4 regions of the Paenibacillus sp. J2R1T-4 genome follow, and region 3 is predicted to be linked to each of the others. Evidence: riboswitches for the same ligand, from Rfam matches in the RefSeq annotation. Region 3 holds a riboswitch; each other region holds the start of a gene.

Region 1 (5,578 bases), on a different contig from region 3:
AGGTCCCCGCAAAGCGTTTTTACGCTGCCACGCCTCCAACCGTTCATCCACATCGTCTGCGATTTCGCGCAGGGCTAGCTCTCGAAGCGCGATCAGGTTGCCGATCTTGAAGAAGGCCCCGAGCGCTTGATTCACTTTTTCTAAAGCGTATATTCGCCCTTCCCGCATACGCTGCTGCAGCGACTGAGGGGTAATGTCAATCAACTCTACTTCGTCAGCCATTCTTAACATGTAATCCGGCACCGTTTCTCTCACACGAATGCCTGTTATTTGCTCAACAGCATCATTCAAGCTCTCCAGATGCTGCACATTCACAGTCGCGATAACTGAGATACCAGCTTCCAAAATGCGGATAACATCCTCGAATCGTTTTTTAGTATGCCATCCCGGGATATTAGTATGCGCCAGCTCATCGATAAGGACGACTTCTGGATCGCGGGCGATAATGGCATCGGTGTCCATTTCTTCAAGCTCAACGCCTTGATAAATCACGGTTGCCCGTGCAATCTGAGCCAATTGTCCGACTTGATCAGCCGTCTCTTCTCGGCCATGTGTTTCCAATAGTCCAATGACTACGTCTATCCCTTTGCCCAACAGGGCGTTTCCTTCTCTCAGCATCGCATAGGTTTTGCCCACACCTGGAGCTGCCCCTATGAGAATTTTAAAATGCCCTCTAGTGATTTCATTGATCTTATGTTCTACTTCTACAGTGGACAGTCTGCGAAAAAGTCCAGCTTCCTTCGGAGGGGCGACCTTGGCGGGAAGAATACGTTCGCCTTCGCGCAGAGCACTATCTGCAACCAGAAAAATATCGATATTATGTGCTCTTCGGAGCAGCTTATTACCAATTGATCCTTGCAGCAATTCCTGCCAACGAGACTGCCTCGAATGCCCCAGAACGATCCTTGTTGCATGATGCTCAAGCGCATAACGAAGCAACACAGAAGGAAGCAGTCGTCTTGAAGGGAAAGGGAGCTCTTCGTACTCGGCTTGTACTTTATCGACCAACCTGAGGATGGATCTCTTGAAAGCAGCCATTTCAGCAGACAATTCACGATTCGGACGGACAAAAGTAACAACCAGCAATTCTGCATTCAGTCTTCTGGCGATTTGCTGTCCGCGGCGAATATATATAGAGCTGTTCCAATGATATTGCACCGATACAAGAATGCGTTCCGATGCTCCTGATGGACCGACAAGTCCGAGCTCCTCGCGATACTTTACAAGCGAATCATTCACATCCTCAGCTACCAGACGAAGCGCCAGCTCTCTTAGGACCGCCAGATTCCCTCTCTGGAACAAGGCGCTGCTCCGATTGCTCGTAACGTTCCCTTCCTCCACGCGCTTGAGCAGTGTTTCAGGAGATACATCTATCAATCGGACTTCATCAGCCAACTCCAACGTATCAATAGGTACTGTACATTCTGCTTGTACGCCTGTCCATTCCTTCGCAAGGGAGTCTACACCGGCCAACTCATATACATTAATAGTCGTAATTATGCTAATGCCGTGACCGAGCAAAAAACGGATATCTTGGAGACGTGTTGCGAACTGGGCCTGCTTCCGGTTCCGATGAGCGAGACTATCTACGAGAACGGCTTCGGGGTTGCGCACAAGCAGCTCGTCCAGGTTGAGATCCTTCCGTTCGATGTCTCCGTCCATCCAACGTATGCTAGGAACTCTCTCCAGATCAGCCAGTTGTTCAACTGTTTCCGGCCGCCGTGAAGTAGACACCGCACAGATCACGACATCAATGCCCTCCCGCTTCAATTGCTGACCTTCGCGCAGCATATGATAAGTTTTGCCAGAACCGCTGACTGCGCCGATAATAATTTTCAATTTTCCCTGATGCAGCTTGGAGATGGAATGTAGAATTTCTTCTGGCGTTTTCCGCTTGAATGGGTCCATCGCGAGATTGTTCACTTCCTATAAATAGGCTATATCTACATTGTGTCCCATCAGAATGAATAATAGGACTGGGATTGCTCGATCAAATAATGGCGTGATAAGGGAGAACGATCCGTCTCTTGAATGGCGCTGTATTCCGGATTCTGGATCTGCCAAGCAAGATGGAACAAAGCAGATTGAGCCAACTGACACCGTTCTGCGCCCCAGCTCATTTCCTTGTCTCTAATATGAAGAAGGCATTCTGACAAGCATAACCCCTTCAGATCGACGAATACCCCGCCCCATCGAACGAGATTAATCGGGCTGCTGCCCTCAGGCAGAACACATTCTCCCCAACCATTAACACCGCCGCTAGTTATTTTTAACATACAGCTTTTATATTCAAATAGAAAGAGTTCCATGGTGCTAATTCTGCGGATGGAAGGGGTTTGATGAATAAAATGGATGTTAGCGATAGGATCCAGATAGGGATCAACAGATTCTGCAAGCATTCCTTAGTCACACTCCTAGTCCGATTTAAGGTCATATGAATTCATATAAACATAATCAACAAACATGAAGCAGGGTCAAGAAATTGTAAATTAATGTGAATCTTACGCTCAGGGATAAGCAAAGTAAAACCTCAATGAAGGTGATACAGAGTCAATTTCGGGATAATTTGCGGAATGAAAGCGAAATCAATTCGGAATGGCTTTGAATATAAGGCGGTTCCTTGCGATTGCTAGTTATTTCATAAAAGGAATAATATCAGGAGAAATAGAGACTTATATAGAGAATTACGGAGATAAATGGGTGTATGGTCCCTATAAAAGTCTGGAATGGTTTATTTTCAAAATCAGCTATTCTTTACACTGGAACGGCTCAGGCGTATGATACGTCTCATGATTCATAGCGAAAGTTTTATTGTGAATCGCTGAAATTCCTGCACGTCAGGAATACGGGGGAACCAATATAAGCGATGTCTGGACGGTGTGAGAGCCGTTATAGGCATGGCATGGGGTGAATCTCGAGGGACAAGGAACCATGAATCCTGTAACTCGAGTAGGGCGACTCTCACCGTCCGAATCCGACAGCTAACCTCGTAAGCAGATGTAGAGAGGATGATGAAGCTTGTGATCGGCTAATGCGACCACGGGGCTTACGCCTCTGTGGTTTTTTGGTGTGAAGTTAATTGAAGTAAATGAAGTGAAATGAATGAATCGCTGAGTCCTTGAATGGAAAAGGAACGGGGGAACCAACAGGTAGCCTGAGCTCGTATCGCAGCAAGATCGTGCAGAGTGAACGTGCTCCCAGGGGTGAATCTCAAGCATGAAAGCAGCCTTTAGTGATAGGTTCGCTTCCTAGATGAGTAGGGCAACTCTCAAGCCCGAATCCGACAGCTAACCTCGTAAGCGTATTGAGAGAGGAAACGATTGTCGTGGCAAGGCACGGTCTGTTTGGCTGTGCATGAATGAAGCCGCGAGAAGAGTTCACCTCTTCCGCAGGCTTCTTTTTTGTTGCCTTAAAAGTGTACAGGAGGAAACTAAGAATGGGATCACAGACGGAAAGAATACTCATTTCTGCACCGAACAAAGCGGGAGAAGTATTTGTACGTGAAGTAATGCGAATGAAGCTTCCATTTGCTCTATTGGTCAACAATAAAGCCGAAAGGGATAAATATAAGGAAATTGGGGCAAAAGATTGGATATTGCTGGACACAATTGACCAATCGACCTGGAGTCTTCCTGATTTTCCTGTCGGGAAAGTGTTCCTCTTCGAAACAAGCCAAACCTTGTGCTGTCGGTATATCCAGATATGTCGGACATGGACTGCGAAGCCAATCTATGTGATTACACTGGAGAGTCGTCCTCGGCTTATATACAAAGGGCTAGGAGCAACTTATGTCATTCATACGCATAGTAATGAGGTTTCATTTCTGACAGAAACGCTGTAGGGCATGAAGGAAATGAAGGAGTCGCTGAGTAATAGCGTCCCTTGGGAGGAGTTTTGTTAGCGATGGGGATTATACAAATGGGTATTGTCATTGTGTTGCTTGTTCTGCTTGTTAAGCCGCTCGGATCTTATCTGTTCCATGTGTTCTCGAATGAGACGAACCGAACGGACCGCTGGTTCAACTGGTTGGAGAGACCGATCTATTCAATCATTGGACTCAGAGAACGTAAGGGCATGACATGGAAGACATACGCAATTAGTTTCATAGGCATGAACATTGTTTTGATGGTGGTTAGTTATCTTATTCTCAGGCTGCAAGGGAACCTGCCTCTCAATCCGAATGGAATTGCCGGTATGGGAAACTCGCTTACGTTCAATACGGTGATCAGCTTTATGACCAACACGAATCTTCAGCATTATAGCGGGGAAACGGGCTTGTCTTATTTCTCGCAGATCGCGGTCATAACGATGATGATGTTTACTTCTGCTGCTACAGGCTTGTGTGTTGCGATCGCTTTTATTAGAGGAATCACCAACAAGGGACATACAATAGGGAATTTCTTCGAGGATTTCGTGAAGGCTCATACAAGGGTGTTTCTTCCGCTGGCTTTTGTCGTGACAATTGCTTTAGTTGCCCTGCAAGTCCCGCAAACGTTGAAACCTACCTTGTCAGCAACGACTCTGGAAGGCGCGGTGCAACAAATTGCTATAGGGCCGGTAGCGTCACTCGAATCGATCAAACATTTGGGTACGAACGGGGGAGGTTTCTTCGGAGCGAACTCCGCTCATCCCTATGAGAATCCGAATCCGATTACGAATGTCATTGAGATTTTATCCATGTGGTGTTTGGCTGCTGCGCTTCCTTATACATTCGGAATGTTCGCTAAGAACCGCAAGCAGGGCTGGGTTATTTTCTCGGCGATGATGATTCTGTTCATTGGGTTCTTATCACTTAACTATGCCGCAGAATCGAGCGGGAATCCAGTTATGAACCGGCTAGGTATAGACGCATCGCAAGGCAGTATGGAAGGCAAAGAAGTCCGCTTCGGCATCGCCCAGTCCGCACTATTTACAACGGTAACTACTGCAGCGACTACAGGAACAGTCAATAATATGCATGATACCTTGACTCCGCTTGGCAGTATCACTCCTTTTGCATTAATGATGCTTAACTGTGTATTTGGGGGTAAAGGCGTCGGCCTAGTCAATATGCTCATGTATGCGATTCTAGCCGTATTCCTGGCTGGATTGATGGTTGGTCGGACACCCGAATTTCTCGGTAGGAAGATCGAAGCACGCGAGATGAAGCTGATTGCAGCAGCTATTCTGGTCCATCCTTTGATCATATTAGCGCCGACTGCATTGGCTCTTGTTAGTGAACTAGGTACGGTTGCAATTACGAATCCTTCTTTTCACGGGATCTCGCAGGTGTTGTACGAATTTACATCGTCTGCGGCCAATAATGGATCCGGGTTCGAAGGACTAGCAGATAATACGCCTTTCTGGAATATATCAACGGGTATCGTAATGCTGCTTGGCCGGTATGCTTCGATGGTGCTCATGCTGGCTGTGTGCGGCTCTATGCTTCGGAAACAGTGGGTTCCTGAGACGATAGGCACTTTTAGGACCGATAATCGCTTATTCGTAGGCATTCTGGTGGGAACGGTTCTAATCATAGGCGCGTTGACGTTCTTGCCTGTTATTGTATTGGGGCCGATTGCTGAGCATTTGACGATTC
Region 2 (5,578 bases), on a different contig from region 3:
GCTCAGACGAGCGAATTCCTCCAGCGTGAGCGTTTCGCCTCTTCGGACAGGATCGATGCCACACGACGCCAGTACGGCCTCGAGATCGGCTTTACGCTCTTTGCTGAAGAAAGCGGCAAGTAAATTGTTCGAGATCGTCTTACGGCGTTGTACGAAGGATGCTTGTATAACCTCGAAGAGAAACGATTCATCGTCGGTCTCTACCGCAGGCTTGTCTCGTAGCTTCAAGCGAATCACGGCCGAGTCTACGTTGGGTTGCGGAACGAAAACTGTCGGCGGCACGATTCTAACAATCTCTGGGACACAGTAATACTGAACAGCGATGCTTAAGCTGCCGTATGCCTTTGTCCCAGGCTTAGCGGACATACGCTCAGCAACTTCTCGTTGAATCATCACTACGATGTTCTCAACTGGAAGCTTGTCCTCTAACAGCTTCATTATGATGGGAGTCGTAATGTAGTAGGGCAAGTTGGCGACAACACTTACCTGAGAGCAATCTCTGAAGTGTTCCGCCCACAGCTCGCGCAGATTCAGCTTTAACACGTCACCGTGCACAATCCGAGCATTTGGATAGGGTGACATGGTGTCAGCGAGAATAGGTATTAATCTCTGATCAATTTCAACAGCGACAACGGTGCCTGCAGCTTCTGCCAAAGGTTGAGTGAGGGCACCAATCCCGGGGCCTATCTCTAAGGCCCCTTTACTTTTATCGAGCTCTGCAGCCGCTACGATATGATGCAATATATTGGAATCGGTCAGGAAGTTCTGACCCAGGCTTTTTTTCAAAACAAGCCCGTTTGCTTTTATAATGGCTTTCGTTCGCTTAGGCGACGATACCATTTCATTTGCATCTATTGGGATAGACATATGCGGTTCACAATCCTTTTTCGATAAAATCTTGATACGCCGCTTCAAACTCTTCCCGTGTTATACGGAACATCGAGCAGCGCTTCAGAAACTGTTTGCCATTGCAGCAGCCAATGCCTAGCCGATTACCAATGGCTAACCGCCGTCTGGCCGCATCGGGATGAACAAGCAGTCCTGCTGCAACCAGATCCGTTTGCGAAATTTGCGCAGCAGGCTCCAGTTCAGAACCGGATAATTCATAGTCTGTCCTTACTTGGGACAAAGCTTTGCGTATAGCTTCGTCGGACGCGTTCTCGACACCAATATCACCCTTCTTGGATGCTTCTTGCTGGGTTAGAAAAGCATGCTTGCAGCCAGGGACCCGTGACGTAATGATATTGCGAATTCGTTCACCTGCATGGTCGGGATCGGTAAATACGATAACACCTCTGCGCTCTTGAGCCAGGGCGATCTTCCGGATCACATCCGAATTGATTGCAGACCCGCCGGTCTCTATAGTATCAGCCTGAACAGCGCGATGAATCGCTATCGTATCATCCCTGCCTTCCACAACAATGACTTCTTTGATCACCTTAAAACTCGTCCCTTTCTTTCACAAAAAATACTTCGAAAAATCTAACTAAATCTGAAACAAAATAAGCCTGAATTCCGTTAGAATAGCATACATAAATTAATACATCAAAAACGACAAAAGAAGAGGGGCGGTCGTCCTCTTCTTCGACTTACATAAGGTTCTATTGTACACTATACCCGATTTATTGGGATTTCATCAATGCTGAACGCCTTGCCGGGAACGTTCCAGATTAGCTCAAGCCCCTCTTAACTAGAAGCCGGCTTATCTTTTCCGATAATGTAAACCTTGTATCCACGTTTCAAGCCAAAGCGTTTGGCGTAGTCAAGATTGTCGAAATAAACATCAATTTTGTTGCCCTTCACACCACTGCCAATATCTTCAGCGCGACGAAGTCCAATACCTTCAATGTAAACCCACCAACCAATAGGAATTACTTTGGGATCTACGGCGATTGTGCGTCCTTCAGTCACTCTCGTGCCCGAATACGTTAGGCCGTACTGGGGATGATCACTCGTCTTTCCAGTAGAGCCGACATCAACGGAATAAGCGGTTAATGTAACATTATTCAAGATTTGCTTATATCCGAATGTTACCCCCGGCTTAGACACCTCTTCAACATTAGGTGAGGCTGCAGATAGTACTACAACTGGATTCTTGGTTCCAAGAGCAACTACTTTGTTAACGCTCTCTGCCGATACCTTCATATCCACTACATTCGCAGATACAAGAACACCGTCTTCGAATACTTTTTCTATTTTCTTGGCGAGAACACCCTCTACGCCCTCCGATACGACCTGCTCTTTGCCTTTCAGCAAGTTCGGATCATTCTTCTGAACGGTTTCATACGGAATGGGTTCCGTCTGATCCTCAAGCGATATGCTAACTCTGACCACCTGTACTGAATCGTTGCCAATTAGACCGGTGTCCTGAGAAGGGAATACCTTATCAAGCTCTCCCACCGTGACATTCAAGTCCTGCAAAGCTGCAGCAACCGTTCTTCCTGTCGTGTACTTTGTTTCCGTCTTCCCATCGGCCGTTAATTGAATCGGAGTGGCATGATCGATCACGACTGTGTCCCCATGCTTCAGCTTAGCCTCGAGAGGCTGGGACAATCGATCATGTTCTCCGACCGTAATGGCCAGTTCATCCAGTAGGCGTTGAAGGACCCCTTGTTTAGTGCTCACAACGGTTTCTTGTCCATTCACTACTACGGATACGCTCTTGGTAGCCGTACCGTACAACAACACCAAAAACATGAAAGTCATAGCGATTGAAAATGCAGAAAGGGCAAATATCAAACGCACGTTTTCACGCTTCCATCGCAATGCGAAGGTCATGCTGGATGATCGTTTTACATGGGGTTCTCCTTGGTGAATAGCTCCCACTTCTTCGGTCCTCCTTATAAGCCCCGCCGTCTTTTGTGTTACGCGATCGGTTTAGACGCGACTATGGATTATTATTTGTGCCACCTTCGCTTTCCGCTTGTTGATTTTTGGGCCAACCGCCCCCTCCTATCACTATGAGGAGCCTGATCCAAATATCACCACTTCGGAAAAAAAAGATGCTTCTCTTTCGCTTTAACGCTTTACTTGGTTAAGACGTTAAAAAGCCAAGAAGAGGGACTCTTCTCGGCTGTTGCGAACCATGCTAAATCAAATACAAGCATAGGCGCCCGACAAAGTGCCTCTCTCTTCACGCTTACGAGGTTAGCTGTCGGATTCGGACGTGAGAGTCGCCCTATTCGCTCGAAGACACTCATCGTCTTTCTTACGAAATTCACCCCAATGATAACCTGATCTGGTTCCCCCGTTTTTCATTTCTGAAAACTCAGCGATTGGAAATTGATAGCAATATGAAGTTAAGTTATTATGAAGGTTAGTGTACGATGTTCCTCCGATGCTGTAAAGCTAGCGGAGTATGCAAAAACAAGCAAATAAGCTTATTTTGTGTATTTAATCACACTTTTTCAGTTCTATAGCTCCCTGCTTCTCTTCCGGACGTATGTTTTCATTATTTTCGGGTCATTAGTTGAAAAAAATAGGTAAAAATGTACTTGAAATTTCTAAAAAAGATAGGATAAAAGGATCATTTTATCGGAGGCGGACGCATGAAACCGATTTTGGAAGTGGAAAATTTGTATGGCGGTTATTTCAAAAATAAATCAATATTGCATGATCTTACTTTTTCTGTTAACTCTGGCGAGATGATCGGATTAATTGGGTTGAACGGAGCAGGAAAGAGCACGACCATTAAACATCTCTTAGGACTGTTACAGCCGCAGCAGGGTACAATTCGTATCGGCGGACAAGAGCCGCTGCGTGACGAGCATCAGTTCCGTTCTGGTCTCGCTTACGTACCGGAAGCTCCAGAGCTGTATGAAGAGCTTACTATTAAGGAGCATTTGAAGCTCACTACCATGGTATATGGACTTGATGAGCAAGAATTCGAACGCAGATGCGCTGTTCTCGGTGCCCAATTCCAGATGAGCGACAAGCTTGACAGCTTTCCTCAGCATTTGTCGAAGGGCATGAAGCAGAAGGTGATGATTATGTGTGCGTTTCTTGTCGAACCTTCACTCTATATTGTAGACGAACCTTTTCTCGGACTTGATCCGCTCAGTATGCGCTCGTTGTTAGAGCTTATGGTCGCTCGAAAGCAAGAAGGTGCCGGACTGTTGATCAGTTCTCATATTTTGTCGACAATTGAGAAGTATTGCGATCGTTTTATTGTGCTTCATAAAGGTCGCACGATCGCATATGGCACACTTGAGGATATCAAAGAACAGGCTGGCATACAACAAAATATTTCATTAGAAGAATTATTCTTCTCCTTGATTGGGGAGGGCGTCAAATGAAGGTGCCCACCTTATTGTGGCAGCAAAGGCACAAACGCCATCTAGGTATCGCAATGCGGTACACTAGGGATATGGGGAGGAGTGGATTTTTCAGCTTTATGCTGTTTGCCAGCATTGCGCTGGCTTACTTTTACGCGAATTCTCTCAAGCAATTGCCAGAAAACTTCCCTTTTACGCTAGTGTTAACCCTCCTCTTGCTGCCCGTTATCACGGTAAGTCCGGTTCGCACGCTGCTTCGAGGCGCGGATAGCGTCTTCTTGCTTCCTCTGGAATCCAACATGTCCGCTTATTTCCGAGCGGCTTTCCGTTATAGCTTCATTGGACAAGCTCTATTGACCTTTTCTGTTGTAACCGCGTTAGGTCCGCTCTACCGATATGGATTCGGTGAGGACGCTGTCCCGCTATTAGTGCTTTTGTTCCTAATAATCGCTTTAAAGCTCGCCAATCTGCTGGGGAATTGGAAGGAAGCTAATTTAGTTCGAGCCGGACACCGACGTCTTATTGCAGCGGTAAGATGGGTCAGTACCTTTATCGTCCTGTTCCTCTTGTTCCGCTACGGATTCACTCTTGCTGGATTGTCGTTCTTACTCCTATTTGCTTCTGTAAGTTTATTAATCCGGTTGCTGCCCTCACATCAGGTTCATTGGACACAGCTGATTGCACGCGAAAGGACGCATCAATCCTATTTTTCCTTGTTCTTCAGCTGGTTTACAACCGTTGAGGAAATGCCTCCCATAGTCAAAAGGCGACGCTATTTATCTTTTGCAACAGCGAGAATTGGCTTCCGTCAAAGCAATTCCTATGTCCTCTTGTATGCCTTAACGCTTATTCGGTCAGAATTAACGAGCATTGTGCTCCGGTTGCTTATGATTGCAATCGTTCTATTACTTACAAGTACGGACCCATGGATGGCATCATGCTTGTACATGTTCTTCGCGCTAGTCATACACGTACAGTTATCCGCTCTGCGTGAATATCATACATATGCTGTAATGCCTGCGCTCTATCCGCTGCCAGGCGAAGCCATGCGCCACGCGGTGGCCGCAGTGGCATTTCGCGCGCAGCTCGCCGTTCTTGCGCTGCTCACGGCCGCGCTGCTCGCAAGTGCCGCGTTCGCGCCGTGGATGGCGCTGCTGCCAGCGGCCGCCGTGACCGCGGCCGGCGTCGTGCGCCAGCGCATGCGGCGCGAGCGGCCGGCGTAGCCGCGGGCGCGTCGCGCGTGCGCGGGCGCGTCGCGCGTGCGCGGGCGCGTGCTTGCGCGCGACCGCGCGAGGCCGCGCCGA
Region 3 (5,578 bases):
CGCAATATTATAGTGAGAATCCGGCAGTACCTCGTGAAATTTTATTGCCTTCCGACAACTTCGCTGTGCAAGAAGCAGAGGTTTCTGCAGGGGCGCGGTCTGAAGTAGCCATAGCTGCTGCGCTAAGCTCAGAGGAAGCTGTACAAGAGCTTTCTAGTGAAGGGTCAACACCAGATTCCCCTGAGCCTGAAACACCTGCCAGCAGAGACACACGCGAAGCCTTGGAAAGCTGGTTGAAGGTAAAGGTGCTGCAGCCTCAGCGCGGGCTCAAAAAACAGCTTGTCGGCATGGCGATCGAGAATGCTAGAGTCGGGTTAGAAGAGAAGTTCCGTTTAATAGAGCGGGATGAGGAACGTACAGTCAAAGCGGTTGAGAACTTGGGAAATTGGCTTGGTACCGATACGATAAACCGGGTCGAAGCATTCGATAACTCCAATATTCAGGGGACGAACCCGGTATCGGCTATGGTCGTGTTCGTGAACGGCAAGCCGGACCGCGGGGAGTACCGCAAATACAAAGTAAAAACGGTACAAGGTCCCGATGATTACGAGACGATGCGGGAAGTGATACGCCGCCGCTATGAACGCGTGCTGAAGGAGAACCTGCCGCTTCCGGATCTCGTTGTTGTGGATGGAGGCAAGGGTCAAATATCGGCTGCTCTTGATGTATTAGAAAATGAGCTGGGCTTGTATATCCCTGTATGTGGACTTGTAAAAGACGCCAAACACAAAACAGCACAACTCATGACGGGTGATCCCGCAGAGATTGTGCCGCTTCCTAGAGATAGCCAAGAGTTTTATTTGCTGCAACGAATTCAGGATGAAGTGCATAGATTCGCCATTACGTTCCATCGACAGTCCCGCGCCAAATCGATGGTTGCCTCTCAGCTGGATGCAATTGCCGGCATCGGTGAGAAGCGGAGAAAAGCGCTTCTGAAGCATTTCGGATCCATCAAAAAGATTCGAGAAGCTTCGATTGAGGAATTCCTTCCGCTAGGAATTGGAGCTAAGCTGGCTGGTGAAATCATTCGTGCACTACAGGGGGAAGAGGCGAGCCCCTCCTCTTGAACAACAGGCCGTGAAGCAGCCATACGATAACCGCTAAGAGGGCAGGAAGCAATAAATAAGTGAGTCCTGCAGCAGCAGAGCCAATACCATCTGAGCCAATCAAAGGCAGCCCCATCAGAGTGCTGTCAATAATAGCGTGAGCGAATAGCGCTGTCATGAAGCCGTACTTCAATAACGCATATCCGAACACTAATCCTAGTAAAGTCACTTCAATCAGACGAGTATAGACAGGGTATATCGGGTACAAGGTATGGTTGAGAGCCCATATCAGACTAGGGACCAACACAGCAAGAAACGTATTCCGGAGCAGACGTTGGAATAATGCGATGCCGAACAGTCGATAGACGGCTTCTTCAGAGATCGCTGCAGCCCAAGCCATGAGCGGGAATATCATGGGATACAAGAAATTGTAATAGGAGCTGGTAGGATCGTTAACCGACCACATGCCAAAGCCGGCCTGAGCGATCCACAGCATAACCGCCTGCAAACCCAGCATGAACATAGCAAGTCCATACCCTCTGCCAGCGGAACGGAGGGTTTCCCTGCCGAAGGAGGCTTCCCTCCATCGCGGGGTTTTTGGCATACCGCTATGTTTCCACAAGGTTTCCCCGGATGCAATGGAAAGATAAGCGACAATACCCATCCCGATCGCGAACAAATTAGACAGCACGACCAGAAGTGAAGCTGCAGAATGGCCTGAGAACGGGTCTGGACTCTGCGAATAGCCCATCGCTTGGAAGGCAGGAAACTGATTCCAGTTATTCAGCATGTAGATGGCAATGAACACACCTGCTAGAAGCAGGCCTCGACGAAATAAGGTTTGTTTGCGCAGTCGGATGGCATAATAAATCGAGCTAATTGCCATTAAAGCAGTGAGCACCAAATTCAGACGACCCATCTGGCTGCCGGCAGTATCCTGTTTGTTCAGCCATGTAATATGGGAATTCGGAACTTGGAACGCGGTGTGAAAAGCAGTAACCTCTCTGTCACGAACCTCTACCTCAGCAGTCAGTACAGCTTCACCGATTGATACATCGGGATAAGAGAACAGATAGCGATAAGGATGCTCGGAATCGGGTCCGGATACCGTATATTTCTTCGGCAATTCTTTTTGCATGGACAGAAGGTACGTTTCCGCGATTCGAGTGCTTTCCCGTCTGGATGAAGCGGTGTTAGAGGCTGACTTGCGCCACCCTTCTATTTCTCCTGTTAACATGTTCACATCAATTAAATATTTCAGACCTAGGGAGTCCTTCAACTCCACTTGCCAATATTCAATTGGATATTGAGTTACGTTGTGATCGACATAAGCTGGAACCAGCTTATTCTTTTGCAAATAACCGCTTAACAGGGTGTTGGATTGAAAATTGACTGGATTATTGCTGAACGGCGCCTTACTGTCAGGCTGTTGTCTAAGCCAATCCTGAGCGGCTGCAAGAGCTGCGTCTTTGGAGATTACCTTATCTGCTGCAGGGGACAGCTTAGAGCCGTCACGACCGCTTCCAATCGGCCACCAGCTTGCTGACAGAAACAAGATTATTCCTATTGTGGCTAATGTTATCCATTTGTACCGCACTAAGAAGAGCAACCTGCCATCCTCTTTTCTCGGGAAATAGGTCCCCATTCAAATTATCATAGATCTATACGAAATCCAACTTCTAGCGTTGCAAGCCTGTTTATCAAAGAAAATGGAGCAATCGGGACTTTTGTTTAGGATAACACATGAAAACAGTCGATTGCTCCATCGAATAGGTCAGTGTTACCGCTTTCTACACGCAATTCGAGCTTAAAAAGACTTTGTACATCGCTCTCAAGAGGACTATAATACGAATCAATTGAATAAATAAAGCCGAATTTCCGTATGAAAACGGGGGAACCATTTAAGTAGGGGTGAATTGCACCAGTCGAACTTTAATCTGGTGCATAGGGTGGCCTGCCATCCGAATCCGTCAGCTAACCTCGTAGGCTATGTCAGGGAAACCAAACCGTACAGGGCATTGGAATTCCAATGCCTTTTTTCTGTTGCCGTGAACCTTGCATACCGCTTTGAATGGACGGGTATATCAACATTGAGGTGACTGGCATGAACGTCAAAAAGAAAGTATATCAGCTTGCGCCTCCGCAGATTCTTGCGCTGGGATTTGCATTCATTATCCTACTCGGCGGTTTCTTATTATCTCTGCCGATCTCATCAACTAACGGACTCGGTCTGAATTTCGTAGATGCCTTGTTCACTGCAACCTCGGCGACTTGTGTAACTGGGCTCGTTGTTGTTGATACAGGCACGTACTTTAGCGTATTCGGCCAAGTTGTGATTATGCTGCTGATCCAGATCGGCGGACTTGGATTCATGACGATGGCAACGCTCTTCGCGATATTGTTGAAAAAGCGAATTTCTTTAAAAGAGCGCCTCATTCTTCAGGAAGCCATGAATCAAGGAAGCATGGAGGGAATTATCCGGCTCATTCGCAAGGTATTGATTTATTCGATCACGATTGAGGCCATTGCAGCTGTGTTGTATAGCATTCGCTGGTCATTTGATATGAGTCTGGGCAGAGCAATCTATTTCGGATTATTTCACAGTATTTCGATGTTTAATAATGCTGGTTTCGATCTGTTCGGAGGGTATCGCAGTTTAACGATGTACGTGGATGATCCCTTAATCAATACTGTAACGATTCTGCTCATTGTGCTTGGCGGTCTTGGATTTATTGTGATGTCAGATTTGATGGATTTTCGTAAGACTCGTAAGCTGACACTTCACTCCAAGATCGTGTTAACCGCAACAACAGCTTTGATTGCAATCGGAACCATAGTCGTTTTCATTTTTGAATATACGAATCCGATGACGTTAGGACCATTGAATCTAGCCGGACAGGTGCTTGGCTCTTTATTCCAATCGGTGACCCCTCGTACAGCAGGAGCCAACACATTGGACATCGGAGCTTTGAGGCAAGCCACGCAGTTTTTTATCATCATTCTGATGTTCATTGGAGCTTCTCCAGGTTCAACAGGGGGCGGGATCAAAACTACGACCTTCACTACGTTGATAGGCGCGGTGATTGCGATGGTTCGAGGTAAAGAAGACGTAGTGTTCTTCCACTATCGGTTGGCCAAGGACCGCATTTATAAGGCGCTGACCTTAACGATTATCTGTTTATCGTTAGTCGTGATTGTCGCCATGGTGTTGTCCACGACGGAAGATCACAGCTTTCTTATGATCTTGTTCGAAGTAACCTCCGCGTTCGGCACGGTTGGCTTGTCAATGGGTCTGACTCCGGATCTGACTACTATTGGTAAGTTCTTGATCATGTTCACGATGTTCGCAGGAAGACTTGGACCTCTTACAGTAGCCTATGCGGTGGGGCCGAGAGTAGAGAAGGAATTGTACAGACATCCGGAAGGTAAAATCATAATTGGTTAGGGGATATTAATAACGCCATGAAAATGAAGCAGTTTGCCGTTATTGGGTTAGGCAGGTTTGGTTCGAGCTTAGGTATGGAGCTCATCGAGCAAGGACTCGAGGTGCTGGGAATCGACAAGGATGAGGATGTCGTAGACGAGATGTCGAACAAGCTGACACATGTCGTCGCAGCCGATTGCACGGATGAGGAGACGCTTCGTGCGCTCGGAATTCGTAACTTCGACTGTGTCATTGTGGCCATTGGTGATGATATCCAATCCAGCATTCTTACTACACTGCTACTGAAGGATGCTGGTGTCAAGATGGTTGTGGCTAAGGCGCTTTCCGACCTGCATGGTAAAGTGTTGGAGCGGATTGGGGTCGACCGCGTTATTTTCCCAGAGCGGGAAATGGGCATTCGAGTGGCTCACCAGCTGACGTCCCCTAACCTGTTGGATTACATTGAATTATCCAAGGATTACACGATTGCCGAGTTATCTGTACCGAAATGTATGAATGGCAAATCGCTCAAGGATCTGGACCCTCGCGCGCGTCATGGCTGCAGCATCGTAGCCATCAATAAGCAGGGTGGTGTCATTATAGCCCCTAACGCCGGAGATGTGTTGGCAGAGAAAGATGTAATGGTTATTATTGGTACGAACAAGCAAATTGAACAATTCGAGCATGAATTGGTCAATGGTTGATGTGTCCCGACGGAGTACAATAAAGGTACTATATATTAGAAGGCGAAGCGTAGTGGCGCTTCGCTTTTTCTATCCACATCAATGTTGATGCATTCAAAGCTGTAGACTCATTGAATATGAGTGAGGTAGTGCGCGTGGTATTCCGCAATTCCTTCACATCCCGCAGTACCAGTCCGTTGTTCTCGAGCAAAGTCTGGCGCAGGTAAGATTTGGGCAGCAGAGTAGCAGCGTTACAAGTGGAGACGAGCCGGATGATGGCCTCGAACGAATCAATCTCCATCTTCACATCGGGGGATACAGAGTATCGTTGAAACAATTCGTCCATCAGAATCCGATACCAGGTCCCTTTGGAGAACAGGATCATCGGCAACTGCTGCAAATCCTCAATATCAATCGTTTCACGG
Region 4 (5,578 bases), on a different contig from region 3:
GTTCGAAGCATCCCGAAGCAAACCCTCTAATTTCTTAGAAAATGCGTTCGGTGAGCAATTATCACTGCCCAAAGTATTGCGTTCCCAATCCGAAGTATTGGAACCGTCTACCGTACTGTCTCCGAAAAACGCAAGGGGGAACTTACTTCCACTCAGCCACTCTAACCACGCATCCGCAAACGTATATATTTTGTTCGGTATTGCTGAGTTATCCAATTTGTGATCCCATTTCATGTCCAATACAACCACCTCCAAAATAAACTATTCGTCAAGCCGGGCGGAATTCCTCTACTGAATATCCTGCCATTTCGAACGCGAAGTTGTGCTATAATTATCGCTGATATTATGCAATCTGATAATGAAAGGTGGTAAACATTGGATGCGAATAAAAGAATATAAGGATGTCGCTTACGGCCCGCACGATAGAAATGTTCTAGACGCCTATATCGTTCAGCGAGACGGGGAGCGTACGCCCGTGCTTGTCTATTTCCATGGAGGAGGATATGTGGGGGGCGATAAGACGGAAAATCTTCATAGGCAGCTTATGCAGGAATGTCTGGAAGCGGGAATATCCGTAGTATCTTGCAATTATCGTTTTATTACGAATAACCCATACCCTGCTCCGATGCAGGACGGGACCAGAGCACTCCAATTTGTTAGAAGCATGTCGGATGAATGGGGGATCGATCCTCGGCGAGTAGCCTCATCAGGTTCATCAGCAGGCGGTCATATCGCCCTATGGAATGCATTGAAGGGTAACTCGGCTAAGCCGGACAGTCCAGATCCAATAGAACGGATAACAACTGAAGTCTCAGCTTTCATCGGCTTTGGCACTCAAGTGTCCAAGGATCAAAGATTCTACGAAGGGATTTATGAAGGGCCGCATATCCAACCGAATCTGCCTTTGTTCTATGGGATCCCGTCGATTGACGATTTGTACAAGCCGTCCGTATTGAAGCTTATGGAGGAAGCGTCTGCGATCACCTATATGTCTCCTCAAGCTCCCCCCGCCTTCATGCAGTACGGCTTTGTTCTGGACTTACCGCGTATCCCTCAAGAAGCACCCGTCGGCGAGGTTATCCATCATCCCATGCATGGTTATATGCTGAAGCTTAAGTACGAGGAGTTGGGTATTCCATTCATTCTTAGGCATAGCGGAGACCCGGAACAGCCCGGTGAAATGGCTCAGTTCCTGTTGGATAGCTTTGACCGCAAGTAGAGTCCAGCTCACGAAGAGCGAACACAATTTCCTCTGAACGTAACACCATCCTTTATTGCCCGGCCTATACATATGCAGTAAGGCAACAGTCTTTGTAATGTATAGGCGGGCCCTTCTTCATGCTGAATCCTTTTATTTCTCGACAAACGTTATTAAGACTCCCTCCAATCTGTAACCTTACTCGATTCCACTTTTTGAAGGTTATTCTTTTTGTTGGTCCTTTACTCGTATGCGGGTGTTTTTTGTATTCTGGAGCATACTAGAGGAAACGGGGGGCTCACGATGAAAAAACATATCGATTATGTATCGAAACCAATTTCTATTGCCATATTCGTAATTGCGATAGCAATTGGGTTAGCAGGCTGCGGAGCGAAATCCGCTTCAGAGCAGAAGGATCACGAAGCCATTCATCGCGATGTCAATATTTCTAGTGGAGAACAATCAACCGCGAATTTATCATCCATGGATTCCAACATGCAGCGAACTCCTCTGCCTAGTGTTGTTATGCCTCAGCCATCTGTTCCGCTTGCTATTCCTTCGCCAGCCCCAGCACCAGTGCCGACCCCTGCTTCGCCTGCATCTGTGAAGAAGAAACCTTCAATTCCCGTCCAACGGCAGCAGGAGATGTCACAGAAAAAACTGACCCTTGCTGAATTAAGAAGTAAATATTCCGACATTTTCAAATTCCAGGGGCAATCGCAAGGACGTAAAATCGCGCTAACTTTTGATGATGGTCCTGATGATCTATATACGCCTCAAGTCCTGAATGTATTGAAAGCCGCAAATGTGAAAGCAACCTTCTTCCTAGTTGGTAAACGAGCGGAGGCACATCCGGCAATTGTGGGCCGTATTGCTAAGGAAGGACATGTCATTGGAAATCACTCTTATAATCATCCGCTCTTTACCAAGTTGTCCTTATTGGCTTTTCAGCAACAGATTAATCAAACGACCCGGATTCTGAGCGGGCAAATTGGATACAGCCCTAAGCTGATTCGACCGCCATATGGAGCAATATCAGAGGAACAGCTGAAATGGACCGGCGACCATCGATATATGATCGTGAACTGGAATGTAGATTCCTTAGACTGGAAAGGGTTATCCGCGGAGCAAGTTTCTCATAATATATTAAGCACGGTCAAATCCGGGGCAATTGTTCTGCAGCATTCAGCAGGCGGAGACAATCAGGATTTATCTGGAACGGTAGGAGCGTTATCAACGATTATCCAGAAATTAAAAGCAGACGGCTACGAATTCGTAACCGTCCCTCAATTATTGAATATACCTAAGCAGTTATAAAGAACAAGGGTCAGTTCAAAACGTAGATCTCTACATTTTGAATGCCAAAACCTTTGACATAATCTCTAGACCCAGGAATGAAGATATCAATTCGATTACCCTTAATGGCTCCACCAATATCTGTCGCTTTTGCCATAAGTGTCTGCGGTAGACCGTCAAAACTATGTCCTCTGACCAGAACCGTTGTGCCAAGCGGGATGACGGATGGGTCAACTGCTATCGTACCAAGCTTAAGCGCATTGCCAAAATAATCTACTGCGCCATAATTGCCGTTCTCTTCCGTTGCGCTGGAATAGGCGGATGCCTTGGCTTGAATAACCTTTTTATAGGAAACGGGTTTCCCGTTGCTATCCTGAACGGTCTTGTTTTGCGTATCCGCTGTAGGTGCTGATTGAGGCGCTGCCGCCTGTTTCGAGGCTGTAGCAGGCTTAGTTACAGCTTTGGCTTTGTTCACAATTGCAGCTTTTGGAGTGGCTGCGGGAGCAGGTGTAGGCTGAGGCGCTGGGACTGCAGCGGGTTCTGCTGATTGTGCTGGCGGAACATCAGCGGTTACGAATAGTGCTTGCTCCAAAAGCTCTAATCTCAGATTAGGACGCTGCAAATCCCAACCTGCTTGAGAATCGAACGTGATCGGTACAGCAGGGGCAATTGGCTCCCAATTGTTAATCTGTTCCGTTTCTTTAACGGTTGGAGCAATAGAGATGAGTTCTTCCGGAAGCAGCTTGATTACATTTTCCGCAAAGACGGTTGTCCCGCCAATACAGAAGGCTCCTAACGCTACAGTAGCTAACGTTCGGGTGACAAATTTGGATTTCAAGGTACATCGCTCCTTTTGTAAATAGGCCTACGAGGTTAGTTGTCGGGTTTGGGCTGAGGATACAACCCTTCGTTGCTTGAAGTAACGATTCACCCCATCGGACTTGATGAACAGAAGTCCGCAATAAATCATCCCCCGCACTGTCGCAATCAAGCTGATTGGATGGACAGTTTCGGCCGTGCATAAACAAAAGAGTAACATACCTATCCGATCGGATAAATGCCCAAAATATGGGTACCTCTATTGAAAACGTTTCCTACCTACTAATAATTTCCTTCGCAGAAGGCTCCGTAAGCTTATATCCAACGTTGCGAACAGTCATGATATATTCAGGATTTCGAGCATTTTTTTCCATTTTATCGCGCAAATGACTAATGTGAACATCTACGATTCGGGTGTCCCCGAGAAAGTGATAATCCCATACCCCGTGCAACAATTGCTGACGACTGAGCACTTTTCCTCGATGTTTGCAGAGAAAGACGAGCAGCTCGAATTCCTTTGGCGTTAACTCGACAGGATTACCGTGCATATTCACTTCACGTTGATCAGGAACAATTTCGATTGGACCGATTTGCAGTTTATCTTCCGTAAGAGAAGGCAAGGTACTCAATCTGCGAAGAATGGCTTGAATGCGGGAAATAAGCTCCTGCGGGCTGAATGGTTTGGTCATATAGTCGTCTGCGCCATTATCCAAGCCTTGTATTTTGTCAGACAAATCCTGCATAGCGGTTAACATAATGATCGGTACCCGGTTATCCTGGCTGCGCAGCTTACGGCATACTTGAATACCATCCAGCTTGGGGAGCATCAGATCCAATACGATCAGGTCCGGACGGAATTTAGAAAGCACTTCAAAGACGGCCTCACCATCATACACACATTGCACATCATAGCCAACAAGCTTCAAATTGTATTCTATCAAAGTGGAGATTGAGGGTTCATCATCAACAACTAGTATCCGTTTTTTTGTCATCATCTAGGTCTCCTTTTCGATCATAGTCGGTTAACAATACATTCATTATGGCGCAAGTATATAAGGAGAATTTGCATCCTTTGTAAAGTGGATGTTAAAATGTTCGATGAGGTGAAGGATTTGGCTTTTCATATTGTGCTTGTGGAGCCGGAAATTCCGGCGAATACCGGGAACATCGCTAGAACTTGCGCGGCGACTGGGACTCATCTGCATTTGGTGAGACCGTTAGGATTTGATACCGATGACCGGACTTTAAAACGTGCAGGGCTAGATTACTGGCATGCTGTAAACGTAGCTTATTACGATTCATTCCAGGAACTGCAGGCGCAGTACAGCACTAGCAGATATTTCTATGCCACTACTAAGGCAGCTCGACTGTATACACAATTTGAATACAAAGACGGAGATATGTTTGTGTTTGGCAAGGAAACGAAGGGCCTTCCTCCCGAGTTGGTGCAAGCCAATCGAGATACGTGTATTCGGATGCCTATGACGGATGCCGTGCGCTCTCTGAATCTATCCAATTCGGCGGCCATTGTGTTATTCGAAGGTTTAAGGCAAAATCAATTCCTTGGACTAAGCTAAAAGGCATCGAACTTGCAAATATTGCGACCCCATGGCATGAAATAAGCAGGATTTTCCGAACAAATAGCGAATATAGTAGGACGAACATGATCTGCGTTTTTTCGTTACATTTGTCGGAGGGGGAACTTTGATGAGGCCAGCTGGCGTCGTCCGTAAGGTTGATCAACTGGGCAGAATTGTATTGCCTAAGTCGCTCAGAAAGCGTTACAGAATGAATGAAGGAGATCCTGTAGAAATTTTGGTAGCCGGTGATCAAATATTGCTTGAGCGTTTTCGGCCAAAATGTGTTTTTTGCGGGGAAATGAATGAAGTAACGGAATATAAAGAAAAGCATATCTGCCAAGGATGCTTAGGGGAAATGACGCAAATACGGGCATAATCTCCAAGGATTTCCCGGTGGCGTGCATCGTTAGCATCCAGAGCAGTCTTAATACAGAAATGATTGTGCGCAAGAGACGTCTAGTCAGTCATACATGACTGTAGGGATAGTCTCTTTTTTCCTACTATAAGAGACTGAGGAGATGAATCATCATGTTATTCTGCACAGCTCAAGAAATCATTACACCCGATCATCCTGTATTCATGCACGGTTACGGGGCGCGGACCCATAAGTCTGAGGGTGTCCACGATCCCATTATGATGAAGGCTGTGCTCTTACAGGCGGACAAATCCTTGCTGATGATCACGA

The links. Region 3 has a riboswitch for cyclic di-AMP ahead of AC58QD_RS17050 (TrkH family potassium uptake protein). Riboswitches for the same ligand answer to the same signal wherever they lie in the genome.
Region 1: it holds a riboswitch for cyclic di-AMP, as region 3 does, so the genes downstream of both, AC58QD_RS23840 (hypothetical protein) here and AC58QD_RS17050 (TrkH family potassium uptake protein) in region 3, are expected to answer to the same signal.
Region 2: it holds a riboswitch for cyclic di-AMP, as region 3 does, so the genes downstream of both, AC58QD_RS30995 (resuscitation-promoting factor) here and AC58QD_RS17050 (TrkH family potassium uptake protein) in region 3, are expected to answer to the same signal.
Region 4: it holds a riboswitch for cyclic di-AMP, as region 3 does, so the genes downstream of both, AC58QD_RS22745 (3D domain-containing protein) here and AC58QD_RS17050 (TrkH family potassium uptake protein) in region 3, are expected to answer to the same signal.

The regions. Positions count from the first base shown of each region.
Region 1 covers NZ_JCAUBA010000017.1:27,702-33,279, forward strand. The annotation lists gene AC58QD_RS23830 (histidine kinase) at 1-1,908, opposite strand, end outside; gene AC58QD_RS23835 (hypothetical protein) at 1,959-2,399, opposite strand; cyclic di-AMP (ydaO/yuaA leader) riboswitch at 2,810-3,012, shown strand; cyclic di-AMP (ydaO/yuaA leader) riboswitch at 3,099-3,318, shown strand; gene AC58QD_RS23840 (hypothetical protein) at 3,437-3,841, shown strand; gene kdpA (potassium-transporting ATPase subunit KdpA) at 3,904-5,578, shown strand, end outside.
Region 2 covers NZ_JCAUBA010000032.1:46,284-51,861, forward strand. The annotation lists gene rsmA (16S rRNA (adenine(1518)-N(6)/adenine(1519)-N(6))-dimethyltransferase RsmA) at 1-867, opposite strand, end outside; gene rnmV (ribonuclease M5) at 875-1,438, opposite strand; gene AC58QD_RS30995 (resuscitation-promoting factor) at 1,687-2,826, opposite strand; cyclic di-AMP (ydaO/yuaA leader) riboswitch at 3,121-3,284, opposite strand; gene AC58QD_RS31000 (ABC transporter ATP-binding protein) at 3,549-4,295, shown strand; gene AC58QD_RS31005 (ABC transporter permease) at 4,292-5,497, shown strand.
Region 3 covers NZ_JCAUBA010000009.1:193,570-199,147, forward strand. The annotation lists gene uvrC (excinuclease ABC subunit UvrC) at 1-1,067, shown strand, start outside; gene AC58QD_RS17045 (CPBP family intramembrane glutamic endopeptidase) at 1,024-2,655, opposite strand; cyclic di-AMP (ydaO/yuaA leader) riboswitch at 2,905-3,050, shown strand; gene AC58QD_RS17050 (TrkH family potassium uptake protein) at 3,151-4,491, shown strand; gene AC58QD_RS17055 (potassium channel family protein) at 4,509-5,174, shown strand; gene AC58QD_RS17060 (LysR substrate-binding domain-containing protein) at 5,203-5,578, opposite strand, start outside.
Region 4 covers NZ_JCAUBA010000015.1:97,787-103,364, reverse strand. The annotation lists gene AC58QD_RS22760 (SGNH/GDSL hydrolase family protein) at 1-234, opposite strand, end outside; gene AC58QD_RS22755 (alpha/beta hydrolase fold domain-containing protein) at 380-1,219, shown strand; gene AC58QD_RS22750 (polysaccharide deacetylase family protein) at 1,502-2,515, shown strand; gene AC58QD_RS22745 (3D domain-containing protein) at 2,526-3,332, opposite strand; cyclic di-AMP (ydaO/yuaA leader) riboswitch at 3,340-3,520, opposite strand; gene AC58QD_RS22740 (response regulator) at 3,589-4,305, opposite strand; gene trmL (tRNA (uridine(34)/cytosine(34)/5-carboxymethylaminomethyluridine(34)-2'-O)-methyltransferase TrmL) at 4,426-4,890, shown strand; gene AC58QD_RS22730 (AbrB/MazE/SpoVT family DNA-binding domain-containing protein) at 5,021-5,269, shown strand; gene AC58QD_RS22725 (neutral/alkaline non-lysosomal ceramidase N-terminal domain-containing protein) at 5,422-5,578, shown strand, end outside.